Regions from separate parts of the Paenibacillus sp. FSL K6-2393 genome, predicted to be linked through region 2. Evidence: riboswitches for the same ligand, from Rfam matches in the RefSeq annotation. Region 2 holds a riboswitch; the other holds the start of a gene.
The links. A riboswitch is a leader RNA that binds a small molecule or an ion and turns the genes downstream of it on or off. The one in region 2 is predicted to bind FMN.
Positions count from the first base shown of each region.

Region 1 (7,711 bases), 480 kb from region 2:
CTAATTCGTCAAAAAATAATGCGTTTCTGCATTATTCAGGATATAGGGATTTTAAATTTGAAGCAGATGAAAAGGGAACTTCCTTTTTCGTCTGCTTTTTGTATATTCGGACTAAATTATGAAAAAAAGTTGCCGTTTTTTTTGCGATCCAGACATTTTCGGTGTACACTAAGAAAAGTGCTGTAATGCTTGGCCCAGGGTCATGCGTTCTGGCACCATTAACGATGGTCAATACGAAAGGAGTCATTTACATATGGCGAAACAAGCGAAAATTAAATTGGCAAACGGCGGAGAAGTTCTGATCGATCTGTTCGATCAAGAAGCTCCAAACACTGTAGCAAACTTTGAGAAACTGGCTAACTCCGGTTTCTACAATGGTCTTACATTCCACCGCGTTATCCCGGGCTTTGTAGCTCAAGGCGGATGCCCTAACGGTTCCGGTGCAGGTGGCCCAGGTTACACAATCAACTGTGAAATTAACCCGAACAAACATGAGCGCGGAACACTTGCTATGGCACATGCTGGCCGTAACACAGGTGGAAGCCAGTTCTACATCTGCTACCAACCGCAACCACATCTGGATGGACAACATACTGTATTTGGTAAAGTAACTAAAGGTATGGAGTTCGTAGACGCTTTAGAAGGTAAAGACAAAATGGAAACTGTTGAAGTTGTAGAAGCTTAATACCTTCACCTTAACTGGATCCAAACATGAAGTGCTTCTTTTATAGAAGCACTTTTTTTGTTTTTTTACATACTTGAAATCGATGATTAGAAAGGATGAATAAAACCTTGGATACGGTTACTCAGCTAAGCTTGTTAAAACAAATTTATAGTGAGCGCACGTTGTGGGATGAAGAACTGCAGGCATCGCGCCATGTCGTTCCGGATAGTCTATCCGTAAAGGATCGAGAAGCGCTTGAGGCAGCGGGGCATGAACCGAATCGATTTGTACGTCCCCAACATGATGAAACGATTACTGAGCTGAAAAAAGTTGCGAATCAATGGACGCTGAATGATGCAGCACAGGCTTTTGTCGCATCGATGTGGTCAGCACCTATGCTCTGGCGGTCATTGCTTACAGGCAAGCTTATTGCGAGCAGTATGCCAAGTCATGAACATACGCCATATCCATCCTCGAACACTTGCAAGATCTGCGGATTAAGTGTAAATCAAGCAACCGACACGACGCTGCAATGGTATTGGCGCATGACCAATGGAACCCCGTTGGACGGTGATCCTTTTGGATATGTGCTGGCACTTCGAGAGTTGGCGGCAGCGCAGGAGCTTCCAATACCCAATGATTACGACCGTTGGACATTCCGTGCGGTGTTAACGGTGCTGCGCGAATTACCTCCCAAAACACGCTACAGCAAGGCAGCAGTAGCGCTCAAGAAGGAACGTCTTTTGCCTACACAGAAGGAATATGCCTACCGTGATTTGCTTGAGACGTTAGCTCTGATTGGCATATTGGATACGCCGGAACATCCTGGAATGATCACGGAATTCACCACTTACATGCAACGTGACGCACGCCCCAATGTTCGGGTTGAGGTACAGGCGCCTCTGGCGTGGTGGGACTCATCTGTAGGAATCAATGAGAACAACCTGAACAAGATATTTCATGATTTTGATCTGAATAATATATCTCTTGCGGATAAGCCTGATGAGAGTCCAGCTGTAAAGGACACGATCTTAGGAGCATTGGAGAAGAAGAGAAGTGTTCGCGGAAAAGTACCAAAGGCATCTCCTGATGCAGGTACCGGGGAGGTACAGTCTGGAGATGTGTATGCTGTTCGGGTCCGGGAAGGTGTATGGGTGACAGTATACTGTCATGAAGTCAGAGACAAGCGTGTCATCGTTGAATATTTGGATGGTGTCTTTCCAGAGATGCCGGGAAAAGCAGATTTGCATGGAACGTTTCGACCGAGAGCGAATGGACGCTGGAAATGCTCGGCTATTGCGATTGATTCCACAAGTTGGGTCAGAAGGGTGGCAAGAGAGTTCCCGCTTCCGACTTCGCCCCTGCAAGAACCTGATCGCACTCCATTCCATAATGCCAAAGAATTAAAGCATATGGCGAGCTGGTGTTTTCCTGATATGTAGAATGCTGCGATGGATGTGAAATGTGCCTCCAAACAAAAACCGTACCTCCTTGGAGGAAGCGGTTTTTTGTTGTTTCTTAGCTTATTAAAAGTTAGTATGTGACAAAAAGGAACAAAAAACAATTGATTTTTTGGCATTAAAGTGCTAACATCCAAGTAATAACGAAAGCAATCCTTCAGGGCAGGGTGCAATTCCCTACCGGCGGTGATGCAGGAAGTGTAAGGACACATGTCCAGCACTTGATGCAAAGTCCGTGACCTGTCTGCCTGTGGCAGATGGCTGATCTGGTGTAATTCCAGAACCGACAGTATAGTCTGGATGGGAGAAGGAGAGGTGCAGACCTAACAGGTTTGCATTCAGCAGGAGTATTGCTGTACAGTCTAGATTGGTAATGTCTTGCACTGTGCAGGGAAAATCCGGTTACGCCGGACAGTTCCATACATATGCCACACTATAAAAGCTCTTTACCTGTAATTGATGTTCATTAAGGTATGTGTCTATTTTCACTTGCCCGAAATGAAGTTTTGGGCAAAGTGTTGGCGTGCTGTATCCATTTCACTCCTGCTGGTGACATTTGTCTCTCATCATCCCCATCGAACTGATTGTTCGACGGGGATTTTTTAATAAACAAGACTTTAAACCGCGGGGTGAACGGATTTGGAAATGATCAATGATGAATTTTATATGGCACTGGCATTGGATATGGCGGAACGAGCACAGGGACAGACGGGGATTAATCCGGTCGTTGGATGTGTAGTTGTGAAAGAGGGTCGTATTGTAGGCCTAGGAAGCCATCTGAAACGTGGAACCGGTCATGCAGAGGTGCATGCACTTAACATGGCAGGCAATGATGCAGAAGGAAGTACGGTATACGTTACACTTGAGCCTTGTAGTCATTATGGCAAGACGCCACCTTGTAGTGAACGCCTGATTCATGAAAAGGTGAAACGTGTTGTCGTATGTTGTGAAGATCCAAATCCGCAAGTATCCGGCAGAGGCATCAGCATGCTTCGTCAACAAGGCATTGAAGTTGAAGTTGGCGTACTGCGTGAGCGTGGAAGACGCATGAATGAAAAATTCATTAAATTTATTACAACGGGTCTACCTTTTGTGACACTGAAGACGGCTACTACTTTGGATGGCAAAATTGCTACTCGCAGCGGAGACAGCAAGTGGATCTCTAACGAGCCCGCTCGTGAGATTGTGCATGCCCTTCGTCATCGTCACCAGGGAATTATGGTTGGCGTCGACACAGTGATTGCCGATAATCCGGAACTTACAACCCGTTTGCAAGTGGAAGGCATTAGTCCAGTGCGCATTGTGGTGGATTCCAAGTTACGTCTTCCCGTAGGTGCCAAAATGGTTAAGGATGGTCTTGCTCCAACATGGGTGCTGACCACAGACGAAGCCAGTCCTGAAGCTGCTGAACGTTTGGAAGCCTATGGCGTCGAAATTATACGCTGTGGTCCTGGACCACGTGTGGATCTGTTAAACGGACTTAGCAAGTTGGGTGAGCGTGAGATTGGTTCAATTTTGCTTGAAGGTGGAGGCACCTTGAATGGGGCCATGCTGGAGGCACGGTTGGTTGATCGACTGCTCATGTTTATCGCTCCGAAGATTGTAGGCGGTTATGATACACCTGGAAGCTTCCGCTTCGAGGGTGTGGAACGTATGAATCAGGCAATTCAATTGAATCAGTTGGAGATTGAACAAGTTGGAGATAATATCAGCATTGGCGGTATTCCGGTGTGGCCTGAATAAATAAATGAATTTTAAAGAAACAAGTTAGGTTCTTTATAAATTGAACAAGGGAGGCGGCAGCATGTTTACCGGTTTGGTGGAAGAAGTCGGTCAGATCCGGCGTATTGGTCGGAAAGGCGAAGCGATGGTCCTGAATATCGGAGCTTCCGCCATCATGGACGATCTGAAGATTGGCGATAGTGTAGCAGTGAACGGCGTATGCCTAACTGCGACAACGCTGGAAGGTGGAGGTTTTACCGCCGATGTAATGCCTGAAACCTATCGCCATACCAATCTCAGTCAGCTGCAATCAGGCAGTAAAGTTAATCTGGAGCGGGCCATGCAATCCGGCGGTCGTTTTGGCGGACATATTGTTCAGGGCCATGTCGATGGTACTGGAGTGATTGGCAGTATAACACGTGATCAGAATGCAATTGTGTTTGAGATCAAGCCTGATGATCACCAGTTGTTCAAATATCTGATCCCCAAAGGATCGGTTACACTGGATGGCATTAGCTTGACCGTTGTCCATACGTCGGATACCGCATTCACGGTTTCCATTATCCCGCATACCATTGGTGAAACTGTACTAAATGTGAAAAAGACAGGGGATACCATTAATATCGAATGCGATATTTTGGGCAAATATGTGGATCATCTGCTCCAGTATGGGAGAGGACATCGGGAGACGGGTGCTGGCAAGCCGCGCAGTATCAGTGAAGATTTTCTCTCCAATCACGGATTTGCATAAATAGAGAACAGAAATTAACTGGAGGTGGACCCATGTCAGAACAATCCATTCTGGACACAATAGAAGAAGCCATATACGATCTCATGCGTGGTAAACCCGTCATTGTTGTGGATGATGAAGATAGGGAGAATGAAGGCGATTTTATCGCTTTGGCCGAAAAGGCGACACCTGAAGTCATTAATTTCATGATTACTGAAGGTAGAGGTCTGGTCTGTGTTCCGATTACACAACAACGTGCGGACGAACTTAACCTGAAACCGATGGTTCAACAAAATACGGATTTCCATGGAACAGCCTTCACCGTCTCTGTGGATCACAAAGATACGACAACAGGTATTTCGGCACATGAACGCTCTATTACCGTGAAAGGTCTGATCGATCCTGAAGCGAAAGCTGGGGACTTCCGTAAACCTGGTCACATGTTCCCGCTGATTGCAAAAGATGGCGGTGTACTTCGTCGTGCTGGGCATACAGAAGCGGCGGTAGATTTGGCCATTATGTGTGGTTCATATCCCGCAGGTGTGATCTGTGAAGTGATTAAGGAAGATGGCACAATGGCCAGACTTCCGGACCTGCAGGAGATTGCCCGCAAACATGATCTGAAGCTGATCAGTATTCAGGACATGATTCGTTACCGTAACGAAAAAGAGCAGCTGGTTCAACGTGAAGTGGCTGTACGTATGCCAACGGACTTTGGCGAGTTTCAAGCGGTGGCTTATACAAATGCTGTGGACAACAAGGAGCATGTGGCGCTGGTTAAAGGCGAAATAGATGGTTCCAAACCCGTACTTGTGCGTGTGCACTCTGAATGTTTGACTGGCGATGTATTCCATTCCCATCGTTGTGACTGTGGTCCTCAGTTTGATGCGGCACTTAAACAGATTAACGAGGAAGGCAATGGCGTTCTGCTCTATATGAGACAGGAAGGTCGGGGCATTGGGCTAATCAACAAACTCAAAGCCTACAAGCTGCAAGAGGAAGGTCTGGATACTGTGGATGCAAACCTGAAGCTGGGCTTTGCTGCCGACTTGCGTGATTACGGGATTGGCGCCCAAATTTTGAAAGACCTTGGGGTTCGTCAGATCAGACTGCTAACTAACAATCCTCGTAAAATTAAAGGCCTTGAAGGATATGGACTTGAAGTTGTAGAGCGTGTTGCGATCCAGATGGAAGAGAACGAGGACAATACAGTGTATCTTCATACAAAGCAAGCCAAGCTGGGGCATATGCTCAAGTTTGATGATATTGAGCAGAACGAAGAGTAAATGCGTTTTAGATGAACAATGTTCACCATGTAATTTATGGAAGTGATTACTTAGGGATTTCCGTTACTTACATTACATTATACCGTTAGGGAGATGACTTGAATGCCACAATTTTTTGAAGGACATTTAGTATCAGAAGGATCCAGGTATGGAGTTGTTGTTGGACGTTTCAACGAATTTATCACCAGTAAATTGCTTAGCGCAGCGCTTGATGCATTCAAACGTCACGGCGTGCAGGATGATGAAGTGGATGTAGCCTGGGTTCCAGGTGCGTTCGAAATCCCTTTGATTGCGCAGAAAATGGCGGAGAGCGGCAAGTATGATGCGGTGATTACCTTGGGAACTGTCATTCGTGGATCCACTACGCATTACGATTATGTGTGCAACGAGATGGCTAAAGGGGTAGCAGCAATTAACCTGAAAACTGGCGTGCCTACGATCTTTGGACTGGTTACAACAGAAAATATTGAACAAGCGATTGAACGTGCCGGAACCAAGGCGGGTAACAAAGGTTGGGATGCAGCTACGGCGGCAATTGAGATGGCAAACTTGACGAAACAGCTAAAATAGTGCTTATTTAATAGTAGTGCCCTGCTTTGCGCAGACGAACACGGGAAACCGGATTCGGACGGCTTAGCAGGGTTTTGTATTTTTCTGGCGGGAGGATTCGTCTAGTGACGGTAGTTACATACAAACTGGAGACTTTTGAAGGGCCTTTGGATCTGCTGCTTCATCTGATTGATAAGGCTGAAATTCATATCCAGGATATTCCCATCAGCGATATTACCGATCAATACATGGCGTATCTGCATTCGATGCAGGAACTGGAACTGGATATTACGAGTGAATTTCTGGTCATGGCAGCAACATTGCTGTCGATCAAGAGCAAACTTTTATTGCCCAAACCACCGGTCATTGAGGACTTCGAGGATTATGATTTTATGGAAGAAGAAGATTATGATCCACGTGCAGAGCTGATTGCACGTCTGATAGAATATCGCAAGTACAAGGGAATTGCGCGTCATCTTCATGAACGGGAGTGGGAACGTAGTCTTATATTTTCCAAAGAGCCCGAGGATCTGCGCCCCTATATGCCCGTAGAAGCCCAATCGAACCCGGTTGAGGGTTTACACACCTCTGACCTGATTGCAGCCTTTCAGAAGGCGCTACGTAAGGCTGAGAAGCGCACAACTGTAACCCGAATCAAACGGGATGAGATTTCGGTTAAGGACCGGATACGGGATGTCATCGGCGCTTTGGAAAGTATGGGGCCGGGAGGAAGACTGTTATTCTCCAAGTTGATGGACGAGCATATCTATCGCCATGAGATTGTTGTCACTTTTCTGGCGGTGCTGGAACTGATGAAGATGAAGCAGATTGTCTGTTATCAGGAACGGATGTTTGAGGATATCGTTATGGAGTGGAGAGGGGAAACAAAGAATCATGGATTTTCCGAAATTGAAATCGATTATTGAAGGCCTGCTGTTTTTGTCCGGAGAAGAAGGTCTGAGTATCAAACAAATCGCCGAGATCGTCGACCAGCGAGTGGAGCTTGTAACGGACGCGATTGAGGAGATGATTCATGAATTCTCACAGCAGGGACGAGGTGTACAGATTCTCAAGATCGCTGGTGTAGTTCAGTTGGGAACCTTGCCTGACCACGCTGTATATTTCGAGAAACTGGCATACTCTCCCGCACGCACGTCCTTATCCCAGGCGGCTCTGGAGACGCTGGCCATTGTGGCGTATCGTCAGCCGATTACACGGGTAGAGATTGAGGAAATCCGCGGTGTAAAATCGGAGCGGGCCATTCATACGCTTGTGAATAAGGATTTGATTATTGAAGTGG
Region 1 is NZ_JBBOCU010000001.1:2,511,227-2,518,937, forward strand. Features, by position in the region: gene lysA (diaminopimelate decarboxylase) at 1-4, shown strand, start outside; gene MHI14_RS11095 (peptidylprolyl isomerase) at 254-685, shown strand; gene MHI14_RS11100 (hypothetical protein) at 793-2,106, shown strand; FMN riboswitch at 2,274-2,440, shown strand; gene ribD (bifunctional diaminohydroxyphosphoribosylaminopyrimidine deaminase/5-amino-6-(5-phosphoribosylamino)uracil reductase RibD) at 2,764-3,867, shown strand; gene ribE (riboflavin synthase) at 3,929-4,597, shown strand; gene MHI14_RS11115 (bifunctional 3,4-dihydroxy-2-butanone-4-phosphate synthase/GTP cyclohydrolase II) at 4,630-5,862, shown strand; gene ribH (6,7-dimethyl-8-ribityllumazine synthase) at 5,965-6,432, shown strand; gene MHI14_RS11125 (segregation and condensation protein A) at 6,537-7,337, shown strand; gene scpB (SMC-Scp complex subunit ScpB) at 7,306-7,711, shown strand, end outside.
Region 1: it holds a riboswitch for FMN, as region 2 does, so the genes downstream of both, ribD (bifunctional diaminohydroxyphosphoribosylaminopyrimidine deaminase/5-amino-6-(5-phosphoribosylamino)uracil reductase RibD) here and MHI14_RS13240 (DMT family transporter) in region 2, are expected to answer to the same signal.

Region 2 (7,711 bases):
CACAAAGACCTGGGGTAAAAAGGACATGCCAATTCAGGCATTGTGTTGCACAGCGGCTGGATTAGTCCTGTCTACGTTGATGGCATTATGGATGCCCAAGAGTTTGTTTGAATATGTGACGACAGCAGGTAGTCTGGTATTAATGTATACATGGCTGCTCATCTGCATCACGTACATTAAGAAAATGAAGCCCGTGAAGTGGAATCGCATAAAAGTATGGATTGCCATAGTATTCATTGTGGCTGCTGTGGCTGGGACAGCGATGGAAAAAGCCAGCAGAACAGGTCTGCTGGCAAGTGTGGGACTTGTGGTGTTCCTTGGGATTATCACATATGTTGTTCATAAGGTACGTGGCTCGAAACCACCGCAGTCAGCACCATCCAAACCATAAGCAAGTTTCAGCAACTTTCGTGGAAGTTGCACAACGAATTAATGAGTGCTTTAAAATTATTTCGTCAACTTGCCTAGGGCTTGCTTCATCCGCATAAAGGGACATTTGGAAGGTGTCTGCTCATCATCAGGCAGAAAATACTGTTTCCATTCCAGATTATCCTGCTGACCATACCACATCAGCGAAGGGTGAGCAGGGACAGCATCATACGAAGCGAGACGTTTGCGAATTAAGGTTTTCATTTTACGGCCAAGAGGGGTGTTGTCATTAATGGATTCGAATACCCACCGCGGTTGAAAAGCAAACATGAGATAAGGAAAATGCCGGCTGGCTCGGAGTTCATGTGCAGGAGTTGCACAGAAACAAAAGTAAGGCTCTCCGCCAAAGCAAAACTCCCATGATGAATCATGAGGATCGGTTGATATATGTTCCGGCCACGGCTCGGTATCGTGTGAACTTACCCGATTAAGCATTTGCCAGAATAACGTCTGATATTGCTCTACCGTTGTATGATCTTTCAGATCACTTGGCGTCTCACAGATCACAACCATGGAAGCGTAATGGCCAGTGTCTCTGGAGACAGGACCATATTGTCTAAGCAGATCGGCCATATCTTCGGCAGCCTGTTCTGATCGGGGGTCACACGTAAAGCCGTACCTCAAATGTCCTGACAGAAATCCCATTCGTCCAGGTACACATGGATACGTATTATCTTCATCGGCGATCATTTTACCAAATTGCGAATAAGCGTCCTGCTGCCAACATGGAAGACGCTCAAACAAGGTGTTTATTTCGTCGGCACTATACAGCTCCGCCATTGATTCCCAACTCCATTCCACATGATACCGTTACAGTATTAATGTGGGGGAAGTTGGGTGACTGTCCAGTCTGATTTTATTGTCAGAAAAAAATGGAACGTACAGCTTCGTACCCAAAATACAAACCAAATCCGATCAGGCAGATTCCCGAAATGATGGAGATCCAGCGTAATACATTTTCACTGCTATGTTTGTGGAATCGACTGGCCATTCCAGCCATAATGACATCCCACACCAGGATACCAATGAATATGCCTGAACTGTAGAGCAGCAAATGAGCCATGTCCGTGTGCTTCACAGTTGTCGCGAGAATAGAGCCATAGATCCCAAGCCAAAATAAAATGTTCAGTGGATTGGACAGGGCCATTAAAAAGCCGGAAATAAAGGATTTTCGAACAGTCGCTTCCGCAGTAGATGTACCTTGAATCCCCTGTTTCAGCTTCGAGAGCGTTTCCACTCCCGTGTAAATCAGAATAAAACTGCCAAATGACCAGAGAAAAGAGCGCATGAACGGCGTGTCCAGAAAATGGGCAACTCCAAAATAAATCAGCAGCATATACACCAAGTCTGCAAACATAGCTCCGAGTCCTAGAATCCAGGCATGCATGAATCCATGTCGAGCTCCACGGTCCAGTTGAGCTGCATTAATCGGACCGATTGGAGCTGACAATGATATTCCCAGAATAATATAACTGAACAGTACAGACATAAACACGTTCACTCCTTAACGGGTTCGACGAATTGTACCAGTAGTCACATAAAATGGGTACAAGTCATCGTATTCCCGCAAGGAGTGAATTAGAACAAACTGTGAGGATATAACACTTTAAACAGCAGGCGACTCCACATCGAGTTGAACAGGTGTACAATGATAGCCATTGCAAGAACTTTCCTCGCATGGACAAGCTGATAAACCGATGATCAGATCCATCAAAGCTTCCATTTCAACATAATCCCCTGCACATGATTCGGGAGCGATAACATCAATTTTGCCTTCACCATCTACTACGGAATTCATAAACAGATTGAAAGGATAATGTTGATCAGGGGGAGAGATACCGAAAGGTTCAAGAGCAGTATTCAGATTATTATAACAACTGGGATGGTCCTTTTTATCATATAAGACCTCATACATTTCCGGACGACAGGCCGAATTGAAAAAATCATGAATGCCTACAGTTTCACTGACAATGGAAATGAGAGGTTTATAACGGTTGGAATACAGGCATTGCCCCGGTTTAATTCTGTAATTGCGCAGGACATCGAGGGTTACCCCGGGATCAAGCCGATTATTAATATTCTGTGCATCATAAGCGACAAAGTCAACCACTTGCTGCCCCTCCAGATCAGTTATACGGATCAGTGAGCCTTTTTTCACTTTAAGAGCGTAGCCTGTCTTGGCAGGAATGTGAATAGATTGCTTATGAGATTCCGTTGAATTCATCACTGTCTCCTCCGAGGTCTTTTTACTTCAGTATGCGGAGATGACATTGCTTTCATGCACTATAGCAAGTAATGTAGGCATGCGAATATGAAGAATAAGAATAGGGTGCATGAAAGATTACTCATCAAAAACGTGTGAAATATTGCGTTTATGCTGGGAACAGCGGATTACCTTTCATCCCAATCCAGAGGTCTGATTGTTCAAGCTGTCCAGCCAGATGTAACAACCAATCTTCGCGTCCCTTGGTTGCCATCACTTGAACGCCCATTGGCAAACCTTCAGGTGTCACATGCAGAGGTACACTTATCGCAGGCTGGCCTGTCAGATTTGCAAGCTGGGTGAACGGTGTATACGTAAGACTTGGCTCAAACATTTCATAGATGAGTTGCTGCTGCTGGGTCTTGTCCAATTCACTGATTCGCATCAGATTACGGATCTGTTCGTCATGAGGTGTTAATTCCCCAATCTTAGGCGCAGGAAAAGCATTAACAGGTGTGACGTAGAAGTCATAACGCTCAAATAAGGTGGACATCTGAGCTGCAGCTACATCCCATTCAGCTAAGCTATGTACAAATTCCGCAGCGGACACCTTTTTGCCTGCTTCAGCCAGAACCCAGGATTCAATCTCCATATCATCGGAGGTCAGAGCCCGGCCCATGGACCGTTCCATGGAAGAGATCATCGCGGCCATCTCACCACTGTTCATCATGTAATAGTTCTCCATCAACCGAACTCCATTGACTGGACTCAGTTTTTCCTCAACATGATGACCTTGATCTTCCAACCAGCGAACGAGCTTGTATACAGACTCTTTGGCTTCTGCGCAGACAGGTGTACCCACGGGCGAATCCGTTGTGTATGCAATTTTCAGTTTGCGTTGATGTGGATAGCTCATATCTGCCAAGTAACTGCCTGGAAAGAGTGGAGCATGGAACGCAGCTTCGGGCTGAATGACTTGTAACGTATCAAGCAATGCAGCACTGTCCCGAACCGAGCGAGAGAGGGCAAAATCAATCGATGCGCCTTGCCATTGACGACCAACTCCCGGTCCTACAGGTGTGCGCCCGCGTGTTGGCTTCAATCCAAACAATCCGCTAAAGGAAGCCGGGATACGAATCGAACCACCTCCGTCACTGGCTCCAGCGAGAGGAACAATACCCGAAGCTACAGCCGCGGCAGCTCCACCGCTTGAACCACCTGGAGTGTGATTTATATTCCATGGATTGCGAGTTGGACCATGGAGGCGGGGCTCTGTGATATTTTTCAAGCCAAATTCAGGCGTATTGGTATGTCCTATGAAGATAAAGCCTGCATCACGGAGTCGAGTGACAAAATTGGAATTGCGTAATGCACGATGCTCGCTGAACAAACGTGAGCCTGAAGTCAGAAATTCGCCTTCCAAGGATTGCGAGATATCTTTCAGGAGCAGGGGAACACCGGCAAAAGGTTGTTCTCCAGGGCGAACCAAACCGGCTTCCTCACGTGCGCGATTTTCATATGTACGAATAACCGCATTAAGTTGCGGATTCACTTCTTCAAGGCGTGCAAACGCCGCTTCCAGCATTTCAACCGGGGATACCTCCCGGGATCGGATCAGTTCAGCCAAACCTACGGCGTCGTAGGAGGTATATGAGAATGAAGACATCATGATCGTTCCTCTCTGAATATAATTATCTGTTTATTCCATATGTCATCGTACCACCGGATTGGATAAAAGACAAAACATAGAAGAGACTTAGCGCGATGATTTTGATATTCGGTATGAGAGGAGAGAATAGAGGGGCATTTGCGATATAGAAATAAAGCACAGGGTTAATAGCTCATATTGCAAATTGAGAAAATGATCGAGTAATATCGAGTAAATTGAGTAATGGAAATAAAAAACCACTGCTCATCTAATTTGATGTGCAATGGTTTTATTTTATATTTGACTATTTGTTTATATGTGAACCTCAGATATATCTACTTAATCTGTACGCAGCTTCGGTGCAGCATCGGCCGCAGTTGATGATCTTTCCTGCTGTCTGGAAATGGCGAAGAGGGCCACCCAGATCAGGATAAAACCAAGCAGCTGCTCCCATGTAATCAGTGTACGGAAAGCAATCCAGTTCACCAACACACCCGCCATCGGGAAGCTAAGTTCCGCGAGTGTTGCAACAGATGCTTTGGTTGACGACAGACCTTTGTAATACAACAGAAGACTTAGCAAACCTGGTAACAATGCCTGACCGAGAATATTGAGGATGACAGCAGTCTGTTCACCCGTTCCGGACGGAAATGTCCATGCCGCACCTTCGTTCCACGTCATAAAAATCAGGAGCGGGAGAGCAACGACAAAGCGAAGGGAGGTGACCGTTTCATAACGCGCCTGTCCCAGCATCAATCGGCCCATAACGGTTGAACCTCCCCATAAGGCAGCAGCCCCAAGGGATAACAAGCTTCCAGCATGAATCCAGTTGTCCCAGTTACCTAATGGCAATGTGAAGCCAAATGTAAGCAGGTAGGTTCCTGCTAATGCAATGAAGAACAATCCACCGAAGCGACGAGGCAACGTTTCTTTCAGTAACAGTTTAGCCAGAACGATAGCGAAGAGTGGTTGCATTTTTTGCAATAAAAGCACCGTATTCGGATCGTTATGTGTTAGTGCCATGGTGAACAATACCGTTGCGAGTGCTGATCCTCCCCATGAAATAAAAATCACGGCAATCCAGTGGCGAGCGCGTAGGTTTTTCAGATCAGCCCGAAATTTCCACAGCACGGGTATGGCAATAAGACTGACGATGATGTGTTCCACCAGTACAATCTGCGTGGATGTCATCGTGTTTAGCAAAATAATGCGGAAGAGTGGGTCGACACCCCATAAGGCGGCGCCGAGAACTACAAGCCAGAATCCAGTATTACTTCGTTCCTTGCGGTAAACAGGTGATGCTGCTGATGTCTTTTCCATATTCAGGACTCCTTCGTCAGAACACGGAATCTTCAGTTGGCAAAATCGACAAAAGCCCCCGTTTTGGTATATACCAAATAAACGGGGGCTCATCCAAAGACATGCGTCAGGAAAGAGGCCTTCCCGAGAACGGCATGTCAATGTGTTGATCTTCTCTCATCCGGACTGTACCGTCGGCCTTGGATTCACACCAAGTCAGTCGCTAGATGTCCTTCGTTAAGAACTAATAGCGAGTCGCGGGCTGGTTCCGAAGAACATCACCGCCGGTTGGGAATTGCACCCTACCCCGAAGATCCTATTCAATTATATAGTGTGTTGAACAAGCTGTAACATTAATAAGTTCATCTTATTCCTGTAAGCGCTAGCAGTTCAAGCATTTTTTTTAGAAAACGATTTTCCAGCTTCCTTGCTGTCTGCGAAGGAGCACGATCTGACCTGCGTGATACGCATCATGGAGTACCCAGCGAGCTAGTTCGTGTGCCCATTTCTCTTCGGAGTCCATATATGCGGCTTCAAGATCTGACTCTTGTAGTGCAGCCAATTGATCTCGCAACTGCTGGGCTAATCGAGTTGTACCCTGTAGCAGTGTATTCCATCCAGCTGCATCCGTCGGATCTCCGGAATTCCCAAACGTGTATTCATTGGAGTCTACAGCAGGAAGGGTAGGCTCCTTACCTTGCATGCGACATAATAAGCGATGGTTGTAATAATACATATGGTTAACCAACTGCCAGATGCTTAATCCCCCTGAGGGTGGAATCCAGGCTGCTTGTTCTGCTGTAAGACCCTCCAAGGATTTCGACAAAGGTACAATCCAATTACATTGATCCCAAGTATCATCCTTTTGAATAAGTAACACATCTAGTGCTGTTGTTTTTGTCATTGCCTTTTCCTCCTTGCGTATAATTGTGATTTGTGATGTAACTAGCTAAAACTGATTAATGAGGTTACACTTAATATAACACATCAAAGATGAGTTGTAACCTTCTTTATTTACTTAGATGGTTACGATAAACGGAGGTATATATGGACAGGTTATGGACCGATTTTGTAAACAGCGATTATCACGACTGGCGTGGGGGAGATCGATCGGAGGACAGACTAGGGAAGGCGAGCTGGCAGCAAGATTTTCTGGAACGATGGCAACTTAACGCTTCTGTCCCTTCATCTCCAGAAGATGAGTTGTCGATGAGAAATTTCAGGAATGAATTGATGGATCTTGGAGCCCGCTTGTCTTCTGGAGAATCATTAACGGATATAGAAAAACAATGGTTGAATGGCGTTATGGAAGCAGGGCATGTGAGAAGAAAATTGACTACAATTGATCAGGGACTGAAACTCCAACTGGTAGCTGTAGAAACGGGTTGGCATCAGGTTATGGCTGAGGTAGCTGCTGATTTTGCTACGACTTTGGTAGCGGGAGAAGGCGGCAGGATTCGGATCTGTGATAATTCGGATTGTCGCTGGATGTTTTATGATGATACCCGAAGCAGAACACAGAAGTACTGTGATGATAAGATGTGTGGAAATCTGATGAAGGTCAGAAGATTTCGGGCGAAACGTAAATCCCAAAATTGATAAATACTAACAATAACTATATAATATATATATACTAGCGAAACAATAGTCAAAAGCAGTACGGATTCGTAAGCAGGATATGATCGTCTTTCAAACCAAATCAGATGGGAGATGTGTCTTGTGCGGACAAGTTATCTGTTGAAAAATGGCTGTGTGTTGTCGATGGATGCTCGAATTGGACAGTATAAGAGGGCGGACGTTCTGATTCAGGATTCACTGATCATGGCGATCCAGCCCGACCTGGATATTCCAGATGCGGAGATCATTGATGCTTCATCGATGATTATTATGCCTGGGCTGGTGGACACACATCGGCATGTGTGGGAATCACTGGTCAAAACAGCGGGAACCAACTGGTCCTTGCCAGTCTATTTGCAAAATCTCTATTATGGTGCGATGGGAAGCAAGCTCCGTCCAGAAGATAGTTATATTGCCAACTTACTCGGTTCCTTGGAAGCGCTTAATGCAGGAGTGACAACGGTGTTGGATTGGAGCATGCCGTATTCACCTGACCATACGGATGAACTGATTCG
Region 2 is NZ_JBBOCU010000001.1:2,986,253-2,993,963, forward strand. Features, by position in the region: gene MHI14_RS13215 (amino acid permease) at 1-391, shown strand, start outside; gene MHI14_RS13220 (YqcI/YcgG family protein) at 448-1,209, opposite strand; gene MHI14_RS13225 (LysE family translocator) at 1,292-1,918, opposite strand; gene MHI14_RS13230 (DUF1989 domain-containing protein) at 2,036-2,653, opposite strand; gene MHI14_RS13235 (amidase) at 2,802-4,298, opposite strand; gene MHI14_RS13240 (DMT family transporter) at 4,620-5,600, opposite strand; FMN riboswitch at 5,745-5,898, opposite strand; gene MHI14_RS13245 (DinB family protein) at 5,983-6,483, opposite strand; gene MHI14_RS13250 (CGNR zinc finger domain-containing protein) at 6,627-7,178, shown strand; gene MHI14_RS13255 (amidohydrolase family protein) at 7,290-7,711, shown strand, end outside.